DNA from 2 places in the Streptomyces sp. Je 1-4 4N24 genome. Region 1 is predicted to be linked to the other one. Evidence: riboswitches for the same ligand, from Rfam matches in the RefSeq annotation. Region 1 holds a riboswitch; the other holds the start of a gene.
What was found. Region 1 has a riboswitch for ZMP and ZTP ahead of glyA (serine hydroxymethyltransferase). Riboswitches for the same ligand answer to the same signal wherever they lie in the genome.
Positions count from the first base shown of each region.

Region 1 (11,198 bases):
CCAGACCGTGGCCCAGGCATCCACGACCACCGCGGTCTCCTCGTTGCCGGACCCGTCGGTGATCGGGCAGCCGGTGACCTTCACGGCCACGGTCGCCCCGGTCTCACCGGGTGCGGGCGTCCCAACCGGCACGGTCACCTTCGTCATCGACGGTGGCGGGGGCGGCACGCTGACCGGCACCGTCGCCGGAGGCGTGGTCACCGTCACCACCAGCACCCTCGACGCGGGGCTGCACAACGTCACCGCGACCTACAACGGTGACGCCAACTTCAGCACCTCCAGCGGAACCGACACCCAGACCGTCAACCAGGCATCCACCCTCACCACCGTCAGCTCGTTCCCCGACCCGTCCGTCTCCGGCGGTACGGTCACGATCTTCGCGTTCGTGGTGGCGCAGCCTCCGGGCAGCGGCGTCCCGACCGGGACGGTCACCTTCACCGTCACCGATGGCGTGACCACGGTGACCCTGACCGGAACGGTCGACGGCACCGGTGTAGCCGCCGTCAGCACCCCGCTGACCACCGGCAACTACACCATCACCGGGGTCTACTCCGGTGACACCAACTTCACCGGCTCCAGCGACACCGACACCCAGACCGTCATCTGACCAACCGTCCCTTCTCACCGCACACGCAACACCGTCGGGCCGTCCTCACGAGGGCGGCCCGACGCCTGTCTGCTCCCGGTCTGTCGTCCCCCGGCCCGTTTGTGCCGGCGCCATACGGCCCCTCGTTTGCGACGGGCCCACCGGTGGCGTTTACGCTGTCCGTGCTCAGACAAATGTTCACGGGGGAAGGCACGACATGGCGGAGAAAGCACGCCGGCGGCTGCGGTCGAGCACGGTCATTCTGGGAAGCATGGGCGCGCTCGCCGCTGCCCTGACGTCCTGCGGTTCCGAGCCCGACAAGCGCTGCGTCGACCGCAACAGCTACGACACGCTCAACGGCTATCGCATCGTCGACTCCAAGAAATGCTCGGCAAGCGGAAGTTCGTCCTCCGGAAGCAGCGGTTCCAGCAGCGGCGGATACGGAAAGAGCGGCCGCGGCAAGCAGTCCGTCGACGGCCAGTGGTACTACGCCCCGGACAACTCCGGCGGCAAATACGCCGACAACGGCACCTTCAGCAAGAGCACGGCCGTCAACCGCGGCGGCTTCGGCTGCTCGGGCTCGGGCGGCCGGCACGGCTCCTCCGGCGGCTGAGCGGGCGACGCACGGCATGGAACGCCACACCATCGACCCGCGCCCCGGCTGGCAGCAGACCGTCGAGGCGCAGGGCCTGATCTACCCGCTGACCCGATACCCGGACGACTCGCTGCGCCCGTACTGGGACGAGAGCGCGTACTACTCCTTCACCCTCCCCGAGGTCGAGGCCTTGGAGGAGGTCGTCGAGGAGCTGCACGGCATGTGCCTGGCCGCGGCCGCGCACATCGTCGACCAGGACCGCTTCGCCGACCTCGGCATCGAGGACCCGCGGCTGGCCAAGCTGATCGCCGAGTCCTGGCGCCGCCGCGAGGAACTCCCCTCCCTCTACGGGCGGTTCGACCTGCACTACGACGGCAGCGGTCCGGCCAAGATGCTGGAGTACAACGCCGATACTCCGACCTCGCTGGTCGAGGCCGCCAGCCCCCAGTGGTTCTGGATGGAGGAGCGCTTTCCCGGCGCCGACCAGTGGAACTCGCTCCACGAGCGGCTGGTGGCGGCCTGGAAGCGGCAGGCCCCGCTGCTGCCGCCCGGCGCACCGCTGCACTTCGCGCACTCGGCGGGCGACGAGCTGGGCGAGGATCTGATGACCGTCGCCTATCTGGAGGAGACGGCGCAGCAGGCGGGCCTGGAGACGGTCGCCATCTCGATGGAGGACATCGGCTGGGACCGGCTGTCGGGCCGCTTCGTCGACCAGCGGCTGCGCTTCATGCGGGCCTGTTTCAAGCTCTACCCGTGGGAGTGGCTGGCCACCGACGACTTCGGCCCGTACGTCCTGGACAGCCTCGACAACGGCGGCGGCACCGGCTCCACCCTCTGGATCGAGCCCGCCTGGAAGATGCTGCTCTCCAACAAGGCGCTGCTGGCGATCCTGTGGGAGCTGTATCCGGGGCATCCGAATCTGCTGCCCGCCTACCTCGACGGGCCGCGCGAGCTGGCGCACACCCGTGGTTACGTCGCCAAGCCGCTGCTCGGCCGGGAGGGTGCCGGTGTCACCCTGCACGAGCCGGGCGCCGAACCGGTGCTGCGCGGGCCCGACGACCCCTGCTGCTACCAGGAGCTGGCCCCCCTGCCGGACTTCGACGGCAACCGGGTCGTGCTCGGTGCCTGGGTCGTCGAGGACGAGGCGGCGGGGCTCGGCATCCGGGAGTCGGCGGGCCTGGTCACCGATGAGTACGCGCGGTTCTTGCCGCATGTGATCCGCTGAACCCGCCGAGGGATCCGCTCGGGCGCCCCTGCGGGGGGGGGACAGCAGCAAGCCTCGCCCGGTGCACCGGGCGGGGCTTGCGAGACCGGCCAGTGAGGATGGAGAGCCCTCGGTATTCGCGACTACGTGTTGTCGCTGTCCCCGCCACCGGGCTGCGGGTCGCGGGGTGCCTCCGGGGGCATGGGCCCGCCGTCGTGCTTGCCGCCGTCCGCCTCCATGTCGGCCGGGTGCCGGAAGGGGACTCCGCGCCACCCTTCAGCATCGGCCGTGCGCGTCTCGTACGTCTCAACGGCTGCGACGCTCATCTACCAACCTCCTCTTCCATGAGGGGCCATGCCGCCGTACCGTCGAGGCATGGCCCGTAGGGCCGCAGGGGATTCCCTGCGGTGCTCACCCGCCCCGGCCGCTCGACCTGTCCGGGTATTCCGCAGCCGGGGCGGGAGTCTTGATACCGGCTATCGCCGCACACACTTGGCACAGCCACACGCCGGGCCCTTCTTCAGGTCCAGCGTTCCGCCGGATAGCGCCCGCCAGTGCTCGGGCTGCCGGCGTCCCTCCGACGCTTTCCGTACGGCGACAAGCTAGGAATGCTGAAGAGTTGACCTCAACGAATTTGCGCGAACTTGCGCGCACTCACCCCAGAGAATCGATCGCTGCTGTGATCAGAGTCCGTGCCGGAGCCCCGTAGACGGCCAGTTCGGCGAGGCCCGCGAAGGTGTGGGCGTACATGCTGATTTCGTGCGGCTGCGTGATGGTGAGAAAGGCAGACACCAGCTCAACGCTGACTTGGGCTTCATCGAAGATCCAGAAGTCCTCCACCGGCCACAGCGCGGTACGGTCCGCGTGCAGCGGGATCACCCCGAGGCTGATGTGGGGCAGCGCAGCCAGAGACAACAGGTGCCCAAGCTGACCTGCCATCGTCGCAGCGCCGCCGATCCGGTGGCGAAGTGCGCTCTCCTCCAAGATCACAGCGAAGCGGCGCGGCCCTTCGTACAGGATGCGCTGCTTGTCCACGCGGACTCGGACAGCTTCCTCCAGGTCGTCGGGAAGCGCCCGCCGGTCACGAATCGCCCTGAGGAGTGCCTCAATGTACGCACGCGTCTGGAAGGGCCCCGGGATCAGCCACGACGAGTAGGCGCGGAAGTGCCGCGTTCGTTCCCACAATGGGAGAACCGACTCCTGTGCACGGCGGAGTCCGGAGCGTTCCATGCGCCGCCACTCGATATACGCACCATCGATATTGCGTGCGGTGGCGATCAGATCGGCCGTCTGTCCCTCCGCTCCACAGTGCAGCGCCCACACCCGCAGATCATCGTCAGACGGCCCGGTACGGCCGTTCTCAATGCGGCTGCACTTGCTCTCATGCCAGCGGGCCCGGGCGGCCAACTCCCGGGCTGTCAGCCCCGAATCCTTGCGAATCTCGCGCAGGCGCTTGCCAAGGGCCTCTCGGGCCTGCTGGATGCTGGACGACGACGTCACGATCGAGTCTTCCGAGTGCGTACTGTCAGACTGGCCGGTACTCCTCGTGGGGAGTCGCCCGTTCCCAGATCGCTTCAAACGCGGATACGCAGACGTGGACCACACCGGGGTCGGTCACCAGCTCTTCACCGGTCATCTCCCCGTCACCGTTGAAGTGATTGAACAGCACCGACGAACGGTCGAAGACCCAGCAGTCGTTGCCCGGCAACAGCAACGATGAGGCTTGCCGACGGGGGAGCCAGCGCACCGACTCTCCGGCCTTGACGTTGTGTCCACCGGTGAGCGCGTGCTCGTACCGGATGTAGGCGGATACGGGTTCCGAGACGACCCGCGCTCGGCGCACCTCCACGCCACGGGCCACCGAAGCCGAGACAAGATCGATCCACCACGGCCATCGCTTGGCGGGGTCGAAGTGGTTGCCGGCGATCCACTCCTGGTACGCCTCGTCCAGCGCGTATGCGTCCCTGGCCTCGAAGTGCCACGCGGTGTGCTGGGCCGACCGGAACAGCTCCTCAAACGTCGACTCCGCCGTCGTCACCGTTCACCTCCGGGAAGAACTGCATCATGCGCTTCGGGAACTCGAACACGGTCTCATGGCTGGGAACGTCCATCTGCGCCAGGCGCTCGGGGTCCGTGACCCGCCACCCTTGCAGGACATAGTTTCCGCTCTCATCGTCCAGGTACACAGTCGGGGAGCCGTTGTTCGGACTCTCGGGGTCCTTGCCCAGCCGGTGCAAAGCCATGGTGTCCTCCGTCGCCTCGGGTGACGATCAACATGTCCGAGCTTGTGCCTGAGCCGCCGCGGCGCGCCAGCGACTTGCACGAACTTCTAAGCATTGACCGATGCCAGCCCGGTCGCGCCCCTGCACACCCCAGAGCAGCTCCGCCGCCAAGGCCCCTGCTCCGAGGCGTGCGCTGACAGGTACCCGCCTCATCCGGACGTCTCCGCCGGAAGCCGGGGCCCTTCGCCTTCGGCATCGTCCGGGGCGTCGTGGCCGAGGGCGGTCAAGCGCCCGCCCCGGCTCTCGGCCACCCTGCGCACATCGGCAAGGGTTGCGGTTAATTCAACGGCCAGCAGGTGCAGTTCCCCGGGCGTCCACGCCCGTCCGGCAAGCATGCGGCGGGCTTCGTCGATGAGATCGTCGGCGGAGCTGAGCTGCTCCTCCTCGATCCGGTCGGCGATGCGGGAGACATATCCGGTCCCGTCGCCTGCCAGGAAGCACGGCTTCCCGTCCGGGCCGGTCCACGGCAGCAGCCGGACGAAGACCCTCGCTGTAGCGTTGGGCATGTCGTCAACTCCCTTGTAGTTGAGGGCCGCGCCCCCGGGCCGTCCACCACGGTCGCGGGGGTCCTCTTTGCCTGGAGTGAGGAGGGCCTTCCTCGCTCTGGGCAACCGCTCCGCTACGCCCAGCGGTACGGTGGCAGTGGAAGCGGCTTTTAAGAGCTTTAAACGCTCGCGCACATCGGGGAGTTGAGGGCTAGTGGGCACTCGGGAACCGATCCGGCACCTTGAACGGCTCTACCGGCAAACCGGCTGGACGCTGCGGCAGTTCGTCCAGGCCGTGAACCGCATCGGCACCGAGCGAGGAACCCCGCTCAAGTACCGCGAGCCGTCGGCCCATCAGTGGCGCCAAGGGCACCTGCCGAAGGAGCAGGCCAGACCGCTGATCGTGGAGGCCCTGGCGCGGAAGCTGGGACGTCCGGTCACGCATGCGGAGGCTGGATTCCCCGCACCGGTCAGTAGCTCGCACGCCACTCCGGGCACGGTTGAAGGGCTGATCGATCTCGGTAGGGGAGATATGGACCCCTCGCGCCGCGGCGTTCTCGGTATAGGGCTCTTTTCCGTTGCGCTGACCGTTCCCAACTGGCCGGACGTAGTCGGACGGATGGAAGCCGTTCAAACCGGCCGAACTCCGCGCATCGGTATGCCGGAAGTTGACACGGTCATCGCCATGACCGAACGGATCTCGGAACTCGACGACCAATGCGGTGGACGCCACGCCCGCCCCATGGCTGCGGCTTTCCTCGTCAATACCGTGGCCCCGTACCTGCGGGCTGAGGCGCCGGAATCGGTACGCAAGGCAATGCTGTCGGCAGCCTCCGACCTGTGCTATCTCACCGGATACATGGCTGTGGATGAGGGGGTGGAGGGGCTGGGGCAGAAGTATTACCTGAAGGCACTGGAACTGGCCGGCGCCGCTGAGGACCACCTCACGTATTGCACGACACTGCGGGGTATGAGTGTGCAGGCAGTTGACCTGGGGCACGGCCGTGAAGCCATGCGACTGGCCGATGCTGCTGCCGCTGCCTCTCCGCAGGCGGGCCCGCGTATGCTCGCCTTCCTTGCGGGCCAGCAGGCACACGCCGCTGCGCAAACAGGAGACCGCCACAAGGCACTGGCGCACCTCAACGAGGCCGAAATTTCCATGGAAAAGGCTGAGGCGCGAGCGAAAGCCTTCGGGTCCTATGACCCCTCATCTCTGCACTACCACATCAGCCATGTTCGCCATGAGCTGGGAGACCTTCCCGGAGCCGTTGCGGCGATGCGTGAATCGGACAGGTTGTGCTACGACATCTACCGCCGGTCCCGGGTGAAGGAACGGGCCACACTCGCCGAATTCCAACTTGAGGTGGGGCACCTGGAAGCGGCTTGTGCGACATGGAATGAAGCGCTGGACGAATATCCCCTGGTGCAAAGCGGGCGGGTCGACCGGCGCATGGGGAAGATGTTCAAGCTCATCCGCCCCCACCTCAAGAACCACGCCGCCCGGGAACTCCACGAACGTGCCCGGCTCGTCACCCCAGCCTCAATCCTGGCCTAGGAGGCCGGCACATGAGAGCAGCCCGCGTCCGGCCTCCGTCTCATCCCTCCAGCACGCCCCGCAGCTGGCCGAGCCCCCAGTCCAGGTCCTCCTTGCTGATGACCAGCGGGGGCGCGAGCCGGATCGTCGAGCCATGGGTGTCCTTGACCAGCACCCCGCGCGCCAGCAGCTGTTCGGAGATCTCCCGTCCCGTGCCGTGCGACGGGTTGATGTCCACACCGGCCCACAGTCCGCGGCCGCGCACCGCGTCCACCGCGCCGCCGCCCACCAGCAGCCCCAGCTCGCTGTGCAGATGTTCGCCCAGTTCCACGGCCTGCTGCTGGAATTCACCGGTCCGCAGCATCGCCATGACCTCCAGCGCCACCGCGCAGGCGAGCGGGTTCCCGCCGAACGTCGAGCCGTGCTCGCCGGGTGCGAAGACGCCCAGCACCTCGCGGGAGGAGACCACCGCCGACACCGGCACCACACCGCCGCCCAGCGCCTTGCCCAGCACGTACATGTCGGGCACCACGCCCTCGTGCTCACAGGCGAAGGTCCGGCCGGTGCGGCCCAGCCCCGACTGGATCTCATCGGCGATGAACAGCACGTTCCGGCTGCGGGTCAGCTCCCGTACGCCCGCCAGATAGCCCGGCGGCGGCACCAGCACGCCCGCCTCGCCCTGGATCGGCTCCAGCAGCACCGCGACCGTGTCGGCGTCGACGGCGGCCTCCAGCGCGGCCAGATCGCCGTACGGGACGATCTCGAAACCGGGGGTGTACGGGCCGAAGTCGGCGCGCGCCTCGGGGTCGGTGGAGAAGGAGACGATGGTGGTCGTCCGGCCGTGGAAGTTGTTGTCCGCGACGATGATCTTCGCCCGGCCGTCCGGGACGCCCTTGACCTTGTAGCCCCACTTACGGGCCGTCTTCACCGCGGTCTCGACCGCCTCGGCGCCGGTGTTCATCGGGAGCACCAGCTCCATCCCGCACAGCTCCGCCAGCTGGGTGCAGAAATCGGCGAACCGGTCGTGGTGGAAGGCGCGTGAGGTGAGCGTGACCCGCTCCAGCTGCGCCGTGGCCGCGTCGAGCAGCCGGCGGTTGCCGTGCCCGAAGTTCAGCGCGGAGTACCCGGCGAGCATGTCCAGGTAGCGGCGGCCCTCCACATCCGTCACCCAGGCACCCTCGGCGGTGGCCACGACGACGGGCAGCGGATGGTAGGTGTGCGCGCTGTGGGCTTCGGCGGCGGCGATGCCGCGTTCCGTGGACGTCACCGGTGGCTCCGTTCGGTAGGCCGTGCGGGCGCGGGCACTGCCGCGTCCCTCTCCATTGTTGCGCTCGCCCGGAGCGCCCGGCCTGCGAAGATCCGCCGGACAGGGCCCTGGGGGTGTCTTAGACTCTGCGTTGCGCACTGCGACTGGCGTACGGGGAAGCAACCTCGAGGAAGCGGTGCGCGGCAACCATCACGAGGTGCCGCCCCGCCTGGGCACCCCGGGACCACGACCGGCAACACCGATCGACCGCCCCGGAGGACGCCATGTCACAGCCCCATGTCTCACAGCCCCTTTCGCATCCCGCGCTGAGCGCCGCCGACCCCGAACTGGCCGCGCTGGTCGGCGCCGAGGAGCAGCTCCAGGCCGACACGCTGCGACTGATCCCCAGCGAGAACTACGTCTCCGCCGCCGTCCTGGAAGCCACCGGCACCGTCCTGCAGAACAAGTACAGCGAGGGGTACGCGGGCCGTCGCTACTACGAAGGCCAGCAGAACATCGACCGCGTCGAGACGCTGGCCGTCGAGCGGGCCAAGGCCGTCTTCGGCGTGGAACACGCCAACGTCCAGCCGTACTCCGGCTCGCCCGCCAACCTCGCCGCCTACCTGGCCTTCGCCGAGCCCGGCGACGCCGTGCTGGGCATGGCGCTGCCGATGGGCGGGCACCTCACGCACGGCTGGGGCGTCTCGGCGACCGGTACGTGGTTCCGCGGGGTGCAGTACGGCGTACGCCCGGAGAGCGCGCTGATCGACTTCGACGAGGTGCGCGACCTCGCCCGCAAGGAACGCCCGAAGATCATCTTCTGTGGCGGTACCGCCGTCCCCCGCACCATCGACTTCGCCGCCTTCGGCGAGATCGCCCGCGAGGTGGATGCCGTCCTCGTCGCCGATATCGCGCATATCGCCGGGCTGATCGCGGGCGGCGCCCACCCCTCGCCGGTGCCGCACGCGGACGTCATCTCGACCACCACCCACAAGACCCTGCGCGGCCCGCGCGGCGCGATGCTGATGTCCCGGGCGAGCCACGCCAAGGCCGTCGACAAGGCCGTCTTCCCCGGTCTGCAGGGCGGCCCGCACAACCACACCACCGCCGCCATCGCGGTGGCGCTGCGCGAGGCGGCCGCCCCGTCCTTCCGTGACTACGCGCATGCCGTCGTCGCCAACGCCAAGGCGCTCGCCGAGGCGCTGCTGGCCCGCGGCTACGACCTGGTCTCCGGCGGCACCGACAACCACCTGGTGCTGATCGACCTCACCTCGAAGGACGTCCCGGGCAAGGTCGCCGCGAAGGCGCTGGACCGGGCCGGCATCGTCGTCAACTACAACACCGTCCCCTTCGACCCGCGTAAGCCCTTCGACCCCTCCGGCATCCGCATCGGCACCCCGTCCCTCACTTCCCGCGGACTGGGCACGGAGCGGATGCCGCTGGTCGCCGAGTGGATCGACCGCAGCGTCCAGGCCGCGGCGAAGGGCGACGAGGAGGCGCTGGCGGTGATCCGTACGGAGGTGGCCGAGCTCATGGCGGCCTACCCGGCACCGGGACTGCCGACGGCCTGAGGCCCGCGGAGTACCGGGGCCCCATCCGCCCCGTCCGCACCTTCTGCCCCGTCCGCACCTTCCGCCCCGCCCGGCTCACCGTCCCGCCCGGCTCCCCGGCTCACCGGCTCCCCGGCCGTGATCAGCCGGTGAGCCGGTGAGCCGGACCGGCAGGACATGGGTGCTGTTGCCGATGAAGCTCTGGTGCGGCGGCAGCTCCGCGTCCGGGACGGCGAGGTCCAGCGCCGGATAGCGGGTGAAGAGCGCCTCCAGGGCGACGGTCGCCTCCAGCCGGGCCAGCGGCGCGCCCAGGCAGTAGTGCGGCCCGTGGCCGAACGAGAGATGCCGGGCGGCGGGCCGCCGGGTGACGTCGAACCGGTCCGCGTCGGGGCCGTACGCCTCCGGGTCCCGGCCGGCCGCGGAGTAGGAGGCCAGCATCGGGGTGCCACGCGGCACGACCGTGCCGCCGAGCTCCAGGTCCCGGACCGGGTAGCGGAAAGGGAAGTGGGCGACCGGGCTGTCGTGGCGCAGCGTCTCCTCGACCACGTCGTCCCACGTCGCCCGCCCGGCCCGGACCAGCTCCAGCTGCTCGCGGCCGGTGCACAGGGCCCGCACCGCGTTGGTGATCAGATTGAGCGTGGTCTCGTGTCCGGCGACGATCATCAGCAGCAGGGTGCCGACCAGCTCGCGTGCGCTCAGCCGGTCGCCGTCCTCCTCCTGGGCGGCGATCAGCGCGCTGGTCAGATCGTCCCCGGGGTCCGCCCGCCGGGCCTCGACGACCTGCCCGAGGACGGCGGTGATCTCACGGTTGGCCGCCTGCACCTCGTCCGCCGTGCCGGTCGTCCCCACGATCAGGTTCGACAGCTCGTGCAGCCGGTCGCGCAACGCGGCGTCCACGCCCAGCAGTTCGCAGATCACGCTCATCGGCAGCGGATAGGCGAAGTGCCGGCGCAGATCCACCGTGCCGTCGGCCGCGGCGGCGCCCGGCAGCCCGTCCAGCAGCCCGGCCGTCAGCTCCACCACCCGGGGCCGCAGGGCCGCCACCCGCCACGGGGTGAACACCTTGGTCACCAGTCCGCGCAGCCGCCGGTGGTCAGCGCCGTCGGCCGTGGTCATCCCGTCGACGGTGGCGAAGGTGGTCAGCGGCCAGCCGGGCGGCACGGTGCCGTCGTGCAGGGCCGCGAAATGGCAGGCGTTCTTGGCGACTTCGGGGTGCGCGAGAACCTCGCGCAGCACCGCATGGCGGGTGACGGCGACCGCCGGCACCTCCCCGGGCAGCAGGACGGGAACCACCGCCCCGGCCTCCCGCAGCAGCGCATCGGCCGCCGCCCGGCCGGCGCCGCCGGGGGCGAGCCGGTGCGGCGCCCCTTCGGAGGCGTGCGCGGGACAGAAGGTGCCGGGCGGGGGTGAGGGCGCGGGTACGGGTACGGGACGGCGGGCGCCGGCCGTCGGCTGCACGTCGGGCGCCGACTGCTCGCCAGTCGCCGGGCCGGTGATCGACTGCTCGTCGGTCATCGGCTGTCCGTCGCCGGTCATCGTCGGTCCGTCGCCGGTCTTCGGCTGTCCGTCGCCGGTCTTCGGCTGTCCGCCGTCGGCCATCGTCGGTCCGTCGTCGCTCTTCGGCCGTCCGTCGGTCATCGGCAGTCCTCACAGATCGGGCGGAAGATCCGGGGCGGTGCACGGGCCCATGAGCGCGGACCACGGTGCCGGGGCGGC
Region 1 is NZ_CP110836.1:3,478,960-3,490,157, reverse strand. It holds gene SLV14N_RS14920 (Ig-like domain-containing protein) at 1-607, shown strand, start outside; gene SLV14N_RS14915 (hypothetical protein) at 804-1,199, shown strand; gene SLV14N_RS14910 (glutathionylspermidine synthase family protein) at 1,216-2,406, shown strand; gene SLV14N_RS14905 (hypothetical protein) at 2,529-2,711, opposite strand; gene SLV14N_RS14900 (helix-turn-helix transcriptional regulator) at 3,040-3,885, opposite strand; gene SLV14N_RS14895 (DUF6879 family protein) at 3,911-4,423, opposite strand; gene SLV14N_RS14890 (hypothetical protein) at 4,398-4,628, opposite strand; gene SLV14N_RS14885 (hypothetical protein) at 4,817-5,173, opposite strand; gene SLV14N_RS14880 (tetratricopeptide repeat protein) at 5,367-6,707, shown strand; gene rocD (ornithine--oxo-acid transaminase) at 6,748-7,953, opposite strand; ZMP/ZTP riboswitch at 8,083-8,174, shown strand; gene glyA (serine hydroxymethyltransferase) at 8,217-9,503, shown strand; gene SLV14N_RS14865 (cytochrome P450) at 9,579-11,120, opposite strand.

Region 2 (11,198 bases), 4.8 Mb from region 1:
TTCGATGGTCTCCGGGGTGCAGACGGTGCCCTTGCGGAAGAACGCGACCTTGGCGCCGCCGTCGGGTCCGTCGATCGACGGGAAGCCGTAGATCTGGACGCCCCGGTCGTCCTCCCAGATGTAGATCGGGTGCCGGTCGGGGACGAAGGGCGCGGTGCCGCCGTCCGGGGCGAACCAGTACATGACCTGTCGCTCGATGGTGAACGGCATGCCCAGGTCGGTGAGCAGCTGGGGCGCCCAGGCCCCCGGACAGATGACCAACTGGCCCGCGGTGTAGGTGCTTTCGGGGGTGTGGACGCGGACCCCGGCACCGCCGGGAAGCTCCTCCCAGCGGGTGACCGGCTCCTCGAAGTGCAGCTCGGCGCCGTCCTGGCCGGCGAGCTGGAGATGTGCGGCGACGGTGTGCTCCGGCCGGACCAGACCCGCCCGCGCCTCGTACAGCGCGACCTCGTCCGCGGCGGGGGTGAGGGTCGGGAAGCGGCGCCGGATCTCCTCGGGTTCGAGCATCTCGTGCGGGAGGTCCCACTGGCGGGCGGATTCCAGACTGCCGCTGACGGTACGGCTGTCGGGGCGGCCGAGCATCACCCCGCCGCAGAGGGTGGCGATCTCCCGGCCGGTGTCCCGCTCCAGCTTCTCGTAGAGCTCGTAGGAGCGCAGCAGCAGCGGTACGTAGGCGGGGTCCTCGAAGTAGGACTGGCGGGTGATGCGGGAACCGCCGTGGCTGGAGCCGCGGTGGTGTACCGGACCGAACTTCTCCAGGCCCAGGACCCTGGCGCCCCGGGCGGCGAGGTGGTGGGCGGCGGCGCTGCCCATACCGCCGAGGCCGAGAACGATGACGTCGTAGGTGGGAGCCATGCGGTTGCTCCTTCTGCGTACGGAGGCGAGCGGATCACCGGTGGACCACGGACGGGCTGCCCTGGTGCTATCGGCGGATGCGCTCCATCTGCGGGTCGAAGAGTGGCTCTTGGGCGACGGTGGCGGGGATCTTCTCGCCGAAGTACTCGATGTGTACGGCGGTGCCGGGGGCCGCCGCGGTGACCGGCAGCCAGGCGTAGGCGATCCCGCGGCCGAGGGTGTAACCGTAGGCCGCGGAGGTGACATAACCGGCCGGGGCGCCGAAGGGGGCACCTCCCGCTCGAGCGGAGTCGAGAGTGGGGGCATGGACCGGTTCCTTGCCGAGCACGACGGCCGCGGGGTCGTCGAGGGTGAGGCAGGTGAGCCTGCGGGAGACGGTCTCCTCGGTCACGCCCTCCAGCGCCGCCCGGCCGAGGAAGTCGCCCTTGGCGGGGCGGACCGCGAAGCCGACCCCGGCCTCGTAGGGGTTGTGCTCGGTGGTCATGTCATGGCCCCAGGCGCGGTACCCCTTCTCCAGGCGGAGGCTGTTGAAGGCGCTGCGCCCGGCGGCGATCACCCCGTGCTCCTGCCCCGCCTCCCAGAGCGTGTCCCACAGCCGCAGCCCCATGTCGGCGGTCGTGTACAGCTCCCAGCCGAGCTCGCCGACGTAGCTGAGGCGCATGGCGGTGACCGGGACATGACCGAGGTAGGTCTGCCGGGCCCGGAAGTAGCCGAAGGCCTGGTGCGAGAAGTCGTCGCGGGTCAGGGGCTGGACCAGAGCGCGGGCGAGCGGGCCCCAGACACCGATGCAGCAGGTGCCGGAGGTGATGTCACGGACCTGGACTCCCTCCTCGGGGGCGTGCCGCAGCAGCCAGTCGAGGTCGGATCCGCTGTTGGCGCCGACCTGGAAGCGGTCGGGGGCGAGCCGGGCGACGGTGAGATCGGAGCGGATGCCGCCGGTCTCGTCGAGGAGCAGGGTGTAGGTGACCGCGCCCGGCTTCTTCGCGAGGTTGTTGCTGGTCATGCGCTGGAGGAAGGCGAGGGCGCCGGGGCCGGTGACCTCCAGCCTGCGCAGCGGGGTCATGTCGTAGAGGGCGACCTTTTCACGGGTGGCTCTGGCTTCGGCGGCGGCGATCGGCGACCAGTAGCGGGCCGACCAGGCGTCGCGCTCGGGGAGCTGAAGCCCTTCGGCGAGCGGGGCGTTGGCCTCGTACCAGTGCGGGCGCTCCCAGCCGCCGCCCTCCAGGAAGTATGCGCCGAGCTCCTGCTGCCGTGGGTAGAAGGGGCTGGTGCGCAGCGGCCGCGGCGCTTCCATGGGCTGCAGCGGATGGATGACGTCATAGACCTCGATGAAGCTCTGGGCGCCGCGGTCGGCGACATAGGCGGGCGAGCGCTGGGCGTCCTCGAAGCGGTAGAGGTCGCACTCGTGGATGTCGATGGCCGGCCGGCCGTCGGTCATCCACTCGGCGACGGCGCGGGCGACGCCCGCGGAGTGGGTGACCCAGACCGCCTCGGCGAGCCAGAATCCGCGCAGTTCACGGGATTCGCCGAGGACCGGCATGCCGTCGGGGGTGAAGGAGAAGACGCCGTTGAAGCCCTCGGCCACCCGGGACGAGCCCAGTGCGGGCAGCAGTCCGACGCTGTCCTGCCAGCTCGGCGCGAAGTCGTCCTCGGTGAAGGGCAGGGAGGACGGCATCACGGGCGCATTGTCGAAGGCGGGGACGCCGAAGGGGTCGACGGGCATCGGGCGGTGGGCGTAGGAGCCGATGCCGATCCGGTCGATGTGCTCGCGGAAGTAGAGGTCGCGGTCCTGGAAGCGCAGGATCGGCTTGCTCGCCTCTGTCCGTGGGTCGTTGACACCGGCCAGTTCGGGCAGCGGTTCCGTGGTGGCGTACTGGTGGGCCAGCGGCAGGAGCGGTACGTCCACCCCGGCCATCGCGCCGATCACCGGGCCCCAGAAGCCGGCGGCCGTGACGACATGGTCGGCGGGGAAGGTGCCGCGGTCGGTGGTGACGCCGGTGACCCGGCCGTCCTCCCGCTCGATCCCGGTGACGGTGTGCCGCTCCAGGAAGCGGGCGCCGCGTTGTTCGGCCCGTGCGATCTGGGCGCGGCAGGCGAGTACGGCGCGGGCCAGACCGTCGTCGGGGGTGTGGAAACCGCCGTACAGCGCGGTCTCGTCGAGCATCGGCCACAGCTCCTTGCACTGCTGCGGGGAGAGCAGTTCACCGCGGACGCCCCAGGAGGCCGCGAGTCCGGCCTTGCGGTGCAGATCGGCCCAGCGGGCCTCGGTGGTGGCGATCTCCAGACCGCCGACCGGGTTGAAGCAGGGCAGTCCGTCCACGTCGAGGGAGCGGAACTTCTGGACGGTGTAGGCGGCGAACTCGGTCATGGTCTTGGACGGGCCGGTCTGGAAGACCAGGCCGGGGGCGTGCGAGGTGGAGCCGCCGGGGGCCGGCAGCGGGCCCTGTTCGAGGACGGTGACCTCGGTCCAGCCGCGGGCGGTCAGCTCATCGGCGAGGGAGCAGCCGACGATGCCGGCACCGATGACAACCACGCGGGAACTGTGGGCGGGCGTACGGGACATGTCCCTCCTCCTGCTGGTCGGGGTGGTGCACCGAGGGTGGCTGTGACGCCGTTACAGGACCACGACGGAGCGCAGTACCTGTCCGTCGCGCATCTTGTCGAACGCGGACTCCACCTCGTCCAGGGCGATCGTCTCGGTGACGAACCCGTCGAGGTCGAGCCGTCCACTGAGGTAGCGGTCGATGAGGACGGGGAAATCGCGGCTGGGCAGGCAGTCGCCGTACCAGGAGGACTTCAGGGCGCCGCCGCGCGAGAAGAGGTCGATGAGCGGCAGTTCGATGCGCATGTCCGGGTCGGGGACACCGACCTGGACCAGGGTGCCGGCCAGATCCCGCATGTAGAAGGCCTGTCGGTAGGTCTCGGGGCGGCCCACCGCGTCGATCACCACATCCGCGCCATGGCCGCCGGTCAGTCCGCGGACCGCCTCGATGGGGTCCGTACCGCGGGAGTTGACGGTGTGGGTGGCTCCGAAGCGGGTGGCGCCGTCCAGCTTCCGGTCGTCGATGTCGACCGCGATGACCCGGCGCGCGCCGGCGATCGAGGCACCGGCGATCGCCGCGTTGCCGACCCCGCCGCAGCCGATGACGGCGACGGTGTCCCCGCTGCCCACCCCGCCGGTGTGCACGGCCGCGCCGTACCCCGCCATCACCCCGCAGCCGATGAGACCGGCCGCTTCGGGACGGGCGTTGGGGTCGACCTTGACCGCCTGTCCGGCCGCGACCAGGGTCTTCTCGGCGAAGGCCCCGATGCCGAGCGCGGGGGCGAGCGGGGTGCCGTCCACCAGAGTCATCGGCCGGGTGGCGTTACGGGAGTCGAAGCAGTACCAGGGCCGGCCGCGGCGACAGGACCGGCAGCTGCCGCAGGGCGCCCGCCAGGCGAGGACGACATAGTCGCCCGGGGCGAGATCGGTGACGCCGGGGCCGACGGACTCGATGACGCCCGCCGCCTCATGGCCGAGCAGGAAGGGGAATTCCTCGCTGATCGCACCGTCCCGGTAGTGCAGGTCGGTGTGGCAGACCCCGCAGGCCTGCACGGCGACGAGCACTTCTCCCGGGCCGGGATCCGGCACCACAATCGTCTGCGGCTCGACCGGTGCGCCTCGTTTCGCCGCGACGACGGCAAGGACCTCGTGTGGCATGCCCTACCCCTCACTGTTGCGCACTGCACGACTGGTTGCGCGATGAGAGACATCGTGGAGACGCCGGATCGGCACCGTCAAGAGGTACGGGCCAGCTCTTGTAATTGGGCTCATGACGCACCCGGACACGCGGGCGGGGCCGGAACATCCGCTCCGGCCCCGCCTCCGCGCCCGCACTCGTCACCGGGTCAACAGGCGTACCCCATCCGCCGCGACAGCTCCTCAGCTGCGGCAACGGTGCCCTTGACGACCTCGGGCAGCCGCTCCTCGGCCAGCCGGTAGGCGGGCACCGACACACTGATCGCCCCGATCACCGCGCCGTCGTGCGCCCGCACCGGCGCCGCGACCGCACGCAGCCCGAGCTCCAGCTCCTCGAACGCCACCGCGTAACCGCGCTCGACCACTTCGGCGAGCTCCCGGCGCAGCGCGGCGGCCGAGGTGACCGTCCGCTCGGTGAGCCGCGGCAACTTCCGTGCCAGCACGGCCTCCTGGACCGGTGCGGGCTGGAACGCGAGCAGCGCCTTGCCGCTGGAGGTGGCGTGCAGCGGGGTGCGCCGGCCGAGCCAGTTCTGCGCGGTGACCGACGCCGGGCCGCGCGCCTGCATGATGTTCACGGCGGCATCGCTCTCCAGCACCGCGATGTTGACCGTCTCCCCCATCTCCTCGGCCAGCTCCCGGCAGACCACCGCGCCTTCCTGCGAGATGTCCAGCCGTACGGCCGCCGCACCGGCCAGCCGCAGCACCCCGGCGCCCAGGTAGTACTTGCCGCGCTCCTGCTCCTGCCCGACCAGCCCGCGGTTCTCCAGCACGCCCAGCAGCCGGAACGCGGTCGACTTGTGGACGCCCAGCTCATCGGCGACTTCGGTCACCCCGGCCTCGCCGTGCCGGGCCAGGATCTCCAGGACCGTCACCGCCCGGTCCACCGACTGCACACTGCCCGGCTGTTTCGGCGGCTTGTCCTCCGCCTGCCCCTCCACGATGTCCGTCATCTGTTGGATCTCACCACCTGGCACCCCGGCCGAGGCCCGGGATTCGAAGGATCGGCATTTCCGGGGATCGCTTGACGCATCCGCTCCCCATCTGGATTCTGTTGCGCATAGCGCTTCATCGTGCGCACCGCGAAACTCGATGATACCGAACAGTAACAGGAGGACCCGTGATTCCTGTCTGCCATCTCGCCGATCTGCCCGCAGGCGAGTCCGTACGCATCGACACCGCACCTCCGATCGCCGTCTTCCACGCCGACGGGCAGCTGTACGCCATCGACGACACCTGCACCCACCAGGACGCCTCGCTCGCGGACGGCTGGCTGGAAGGGTGTCTGGTCGAATGCCCGCTGCACGCCGCTTCATTCGATCTCCGCACCGGAGCGCCGACCTGCCTGCCCGCCCGCCGGGCCGTGCGCACCCACCACGTGACCGTCGAGGACGGCATGATCCACGTCCACCACCACGCCGCCGAGGAGGGCACCGCCGCATGAAGTCGGTCGCTGTCATCGGGGCCTCGCTGGCGGGCCTGTACGCCGCGCGGGCCCTGCGCGCCCAAGGATTCGACGGCCGTCTGGTGATCGTCGGGGAGGAACACCACCGCCCCTACGACCGGCCGCCGCTGTCCAAGGACTTCCTCACCGGCGCCACCGCTGACCAGGGTCAACTGGCCCTGGCCGACGCCGAGGAGATCGCCGAACTGGACGCCGAATGGCTGCTCGGCACCCGGGCCACCGGGCTCGACATCCACGGGCGCACGGTGCTCCTCGACGGCGGCCGGTCCCTGACCACCGACGGTGTGGTCCTCGCCACCGGCGCCACCCCGCGCCGCCTCCCCGGCCCGGCACCCACCGGAACCCACACCCTGCGCACCCTTGAGGACGCCCAGGCACTGCGCGCACAGCTGACCCGGGGCCCGGTCCGGGTCGTGGTGATCGGCGGGGGCTTCATCGGCGCCGAGGTCGCCTCGTCCTGCGCCCGTCTCGGCCATCACGTCACCGTGGTCGAGGCCGCCCCGCTCCCCCTCGTCCCCCAACTCGGCGACACCATGGCCGGGATCTGCTCCGCCCTCCACGCGGACCACGGCGTTACCCTGCTCACCGGAACCGGTGTCGCCCGCCTGCACGACGGCGGCGCGGGGAACCGTGTCACCGGGGTCGAACTGGCCGACGGCCGGATGCTCCCCGCCGACGTGGTCGTCATCGGCATCGGGGTACGCCCCAACACCGCCTGGCTGGAGGGTTCCGGACTCCCGCTCGACGACGGGGTGTGCTGCGACGCGGGCGGGGTCACCCCGCAGCCCCACATCGTGGCGGCCGGCGATGTCGCCAGGGTGGACGGCGTCCGCGCCGAGCACTGGACCAGCGCCACCGAACAGGCCGCCGTCGCCGCACAGAACCTGCTCGCCGGCGGCACCGTCGTCACCCACCGGAGCCTGCCGTACTTCTGGTCCGACCAGTACGGCGTGCGCATCCAGTTCACCGGCCGGCGACTGCCCACCGACACCCCGCGCATCGTCGAGGGCTCGCCCGACGACCGCAGCTTCCTGGCCTGCTACGAACGCGACGGGCGCACCACCGCCGTACTGGCCCTCAACCGCCCCCGCCCCTTCATGCGCCTCCGCCGCGAACTCGCCCGCGCCACCCAGCCGGTCACCACCTGACCTCCGTCCAGGAAGGCGCGACAGCGGAACGGGAGCCGGATGACGCCTGTGGAGTGATGCCTGTGGAGTGATGTCTGCGGAGGGACGACTGTGGCGCAGCAGACACTGAGAAGCGGATGACGGAGTTGCCTTGGGGTGTTCGGAACAGCGGAACGTCTGCCGGCCGGCGGCGTTCCGCGACCGCGTTCTCTTCCTAGGAGACCCACACGTGACTCCCAGCGCCTCCGCCACCCGAGCGGCCCAGACACTCTCCCGTCCCGTCACCCTGGGCGGCCTCACCGTGCCGAACCGGATAGCCATGGCGCCGATGACCCGCGAGTTCTCGCCGGGCGGTGTCCCGGGCGCCGATGTCGCGGACTATTACGCGCGCCGCGCCGCCGGCGGCGTCGGCCTGATCATCACGGAGGGCACCTACGTCCAGCACACCGCCGCCGGAACCAGCGCCGCCGTCCCCCGCTTTTACGGTGAGGACGCACTCGACGGCTGGGGGCGCGTCGTGGCGGCGGTCCATGCGGCGGGCGGGACGATCATGCCGCAGCTGTGGCACGTCGGCATGGCCCGCCAGGCGGGCGCACCGCCGTTCCCCGACGCCCCGCCGTCCGGCCCGTCCGGGATCGCCCTCGACGGCACACCCTCCGGGCATGCCATGACCCAGCGGGATCTCGACGATGTCATCGCGGCCTTCGCCGAGGCGGCGGCCGCGGCCGAGCGGCTCGGCTTCGACGGCGTCGAACTGCACGGTGCACACGGCTACTTGATCGACCAGTTCCTGTGGTCGGGCACCAACCGGCGTACCGACGCCTACGGCGGCAGCCCCACCGCCCGCACGCGGTTCGCCGCCGAGATCGTGGCGGCCTGCCGGGAAGCGGTCTCCCCGGACTTCCCGGTCCTCTTCAGGATGTCCCAGTGGAAGATGAACAACTACCAGGCCCGCCTTGCCGATTCGCCGGAGGAACTCCAGGCGGTCGTGGCGCCGCTGACGGAGGCCGGCGTCACCGCGTTCCACTGCTCGACGCGCCGCTACTGGCTTCCCGAGTACGAGGACTCGGACCTCAACCTCGCGGGATGGGTCAAGAAGCTCTCCGGCCGGCCGACCCTCACCGTGGGCTCCGTCGGACTCGACAACGAGTTCATCGGGACGTTCAAGGGCGAACAGGCGGGCGTCGCCGGCATCGACCGGCTGCTGGACAGGCTGGAGCGGGACGAGTTCGACCTCGTCGCCATCGGGCGGGCCCTGCTCGGCGACCCGGAGTGGGCCGCCAAGATCTTCGAGGGCCGCACCGACGCCCTCGTGCCCTTCGACGCCTCGATGCTGCGGACGCTCAGCTGACACCGGACGCACCGGGCGCGGCCGGTCCGTGCCGCGCCCGGCGCCACCGCCCGCACCGTTCCGCCGGGCAGCTTCCCGGCCCCGCCGGCCGGCGGTCAGACCGCGTTCAGCTGGGCGGCCGCGGCGTCGACGGTCTGGGTGAGCAGGGTGGCGATGGTCATGGGGCCGACGCCGCCGGGAACCGGGGTGATCAGGGCGGCGCGGGTGCGTGCCGAGTCGAAGTCCATATCGCCGACGTTGCCCGGGTTGGAGCCGGCGTCTATCACGACGGCGCCGGGCTTGAGGTGCTCACCGCGCAGGAACCGGGGCCGGCCGACGGCCGCGATCAGGACATCGGCCTCCTTGGTGAGCGACGCCAGGTCGGTGGTGCGGGAGTGGCAGTAGGTGACGGTGGCATTGCGGCCGAGCAGCAGCATCCCCACCGGCTTGCCGAGGATCGCGCTGCGGCCGACCACGACGGCATGCTTGCCGGCCAGGTCGACGTCATAGTGATCCAGCAGCCGGAGGATGCCGCCGGGCGTGCAGGAGGCGAAGCCGTCCAGGCCGAAGCTCATCGCGGCGAAGGAGTGGCAGGTGACGCCGTCGACATCCTTCTCGGGGGCGATCGCCTCGAACGCGGCCCGCTCGTCGATGTGCGGGCCGGCCGGGTGCTGCAGCAGGATGCCGTGCACGGTGGGGTCGTTCGACAGCGCGGTGATCGTGTCGACCAGCTCCGCGGTCGTGGTGGCGGCGGGCAGTGCGACATGCCGGGAGAGGATTCCGGCCTTGGCGCACCGGTTGCGCTTCATGCGTACGTACGTCACCGAGGCGGGGTCCTCGCCGACGAGGACGGTCGCCAGACACGGGGCCGTGCCGGTGCGTTCGGTGAGGTCGGCCGCGCGCCGGGCGGCCTGTTCGACCATGCTGCGGGCCAGTGCGCTGCCGTCCATGAGGCGGGCTTCCGGGGACATGAGCTGCTCCTGAGCGTCGTGTGGGATCGCCCAGGCGCGCGGCACGGACCGTGGATGGCCGAGCCGCTCCCCGGTGGTACTCCACCCAAGCGCCAGTCACGGCTCGGCGCCCACTGTAATCGACGTCTGATCACCCGCCCAGGGGCGGCATCGGCCCACGGCGGCCATGGCGCTACGGCGGCCACGGCAGGCGACGCCCTCGGCGGCCCGTATGCCTCCGGCGCGCGGCGGCTCAGGCCCCTCACCCCCCTCCCTGACCGGGTGCGGAGAGGGGTGGTTGAGGGGCGGCGGTGGCCTCCCATTGACTGAGGATGCCGTCCCAGTCGTGCTGGGCAGCGGTGATGGCGTTGGCATCCCAGGTGGGCTGGGTGGGCTGCTGATACTGCTGGTGTTCCTCGTACACCCGGTATTCCTGGTACTCCTGCGGGTCCGGGTAGTTCTGGTACGGCTGCTGCTTCCAGGGCTCTTGCTCGTAGTGCTCCCGTGGGGGCTGCTGTGGTCGCTCGCGCCAGGTCAGATGTGGGGTCTCGGGTTGTGGGGAGGGCGGGGGACTGACCATCCGGCGGTGCCGGCCCGCGCGGTCCGACGCCGGAGGCTGGACCGGGCGGCTCTCGGCGGACAGCTGTTGCGCGCGGGCCACCAGCAGCCGGACGTCGAGACCGAGTTCGGTGGCCAGGGCGGTGAGGTCAACTCCGTTGTGCCAGCTGCTCATCAGGACGGCGTCCAGCGCCGGTGCCCAGGCAGGCTCGGAGGGGGGCTGGGGCACGGCGACCGGGACCGCCTGTGGTGGTGCCGAGGGGCCCGGAGGGTGCACGGCGGCCCCTGGTGCGGCGGCCGTCTGCGCCGGCTGCGGTGCGGGGGCCTGCTGTGCGGGGGCCTGCTGCGCGGGCTGCTGCGGTGCGGGGGGCTGCTCGCACGCGGGCTGGGCGAGCAGGCTCTTGGCGACCGCGCGGGCGTCTTCCTTGCCCACCGTGCGCCGGGCCAGCCGCACTTCGCGTTCCTCCAGGCCGAGCAGCTCCGCCACCACCGCGTCACTGCCCACGGTCACGGCGAAGGCGGCCAGGGTCCGCGAACGGCGGGCCTCGGCCTCGTCGAGGAGTCCCTGCGTCCGGCGGACCTCGTCATCGCTGCTGCAAAACGCCTGTGCGAGTACCGCGTGGCGCTCCCACAACTCCCTCGGTTCCATGACTGCGACAACGTTCCTTCGTCCGGATTGGACCGCTTCCCGGCTATAGATCACTGCATAAGGTGATATTCGATGGAGACGCGTCCCTGCCTGCCTGGCAGAAGTACGGACGGCTGCAAAAATACGCAGTGACCCCAGCGTCGAAGAATCGTTTCTACGGCCATGAGCGTCCCCTCTTCCGGCACCGTCGCAGGTCACGGACAGACGTCCCTCCCCCGCCCCGGGCAGATGCCGCGGTGGATCACCGCGGAGGTCATCAGGCAGACACCGGTGTACGCCGGGCTGGTGAAGCAGTGGACCGAGCGTGCCGCCACGGTGCCCGGGGTCGCCGACCCCGAGTGGCAGCGCCTGGTCTCCTACCGTGCGCTGATGGAGGAGACCGAGAGCGCCCTCACGGCCCTCCGGCCCCATCGCGCGCCCGACGTACTGCCACCGAGAAAGCCGTCGGTCCCGTCGGCCCGGCCCGCCCGTCTGGACGCCGGAACCGGGTCCGCGGCGGCCGCCGGGCCGGCGGCGCAGACGGCACCC
Region 2 is NZ_CP110836.1:8,315,577-8,326,774, reverse strand. It holds gene solA (N-methyl-L-tryptophan oxidase) at 1-855, opposite strand, end outside; gene SLV14N_RS36120 (FAD-dependent oxidoreductase) at 923-3,418, opposite strand; gene SLV14N_RS36115 (S-(hydroxymethyl)mycothiol dehydrogenase) at 3,470-4,555, opposite strand; gene SLV14N_RS36110 (IclR family transcriptional regulator) at 4,744-5,544, opposite strand; gene SLV14N_RS36105 (bifunctional 3-phenylpropionate/cinnamic acid dioxygenase ferredoxin subunit) at 5,712-6,035, shown strand; gene SLV14N_RS36100 (NAD(P)/FAD-dependent oxidoreductase) at 6,032-7,204, shown strand; gene SLV14N_RS36095 (NADH:flavin oxidoreductase) at 7,413-8,534, shown strand; gene SLV14N_RS36090 (bifunctional 5,10-methylenetetrahydrofolate dehydrogenase/5,10-methenyltetrahydrofolate cyclohydrolase) at 8,630-9,484, opposite strand; ZMP/ZTP riboswitch at 9,506-9,594, opposite strand; gene SLV14N_RS36085 (hypothetical protein) at 9,726-10,670, opposite strand; gene SLV14N_RS36080 (hypothetical protein) at 10,833-11,198, shown strand, end outside.
Region 2: it holds a riboswitch for ZMP and ZTP, as region 1 does, so the genes downstream of both, SLV14N_RS36090 (bifunctional 5,10-methylenetetrahydrofolate dehydrogenase/5,10-methenyltetrahydrofolate cyclohydrolase) here and glyA (serine hydroxymethyltransferase) in region 1, are expected to answer to the same signal.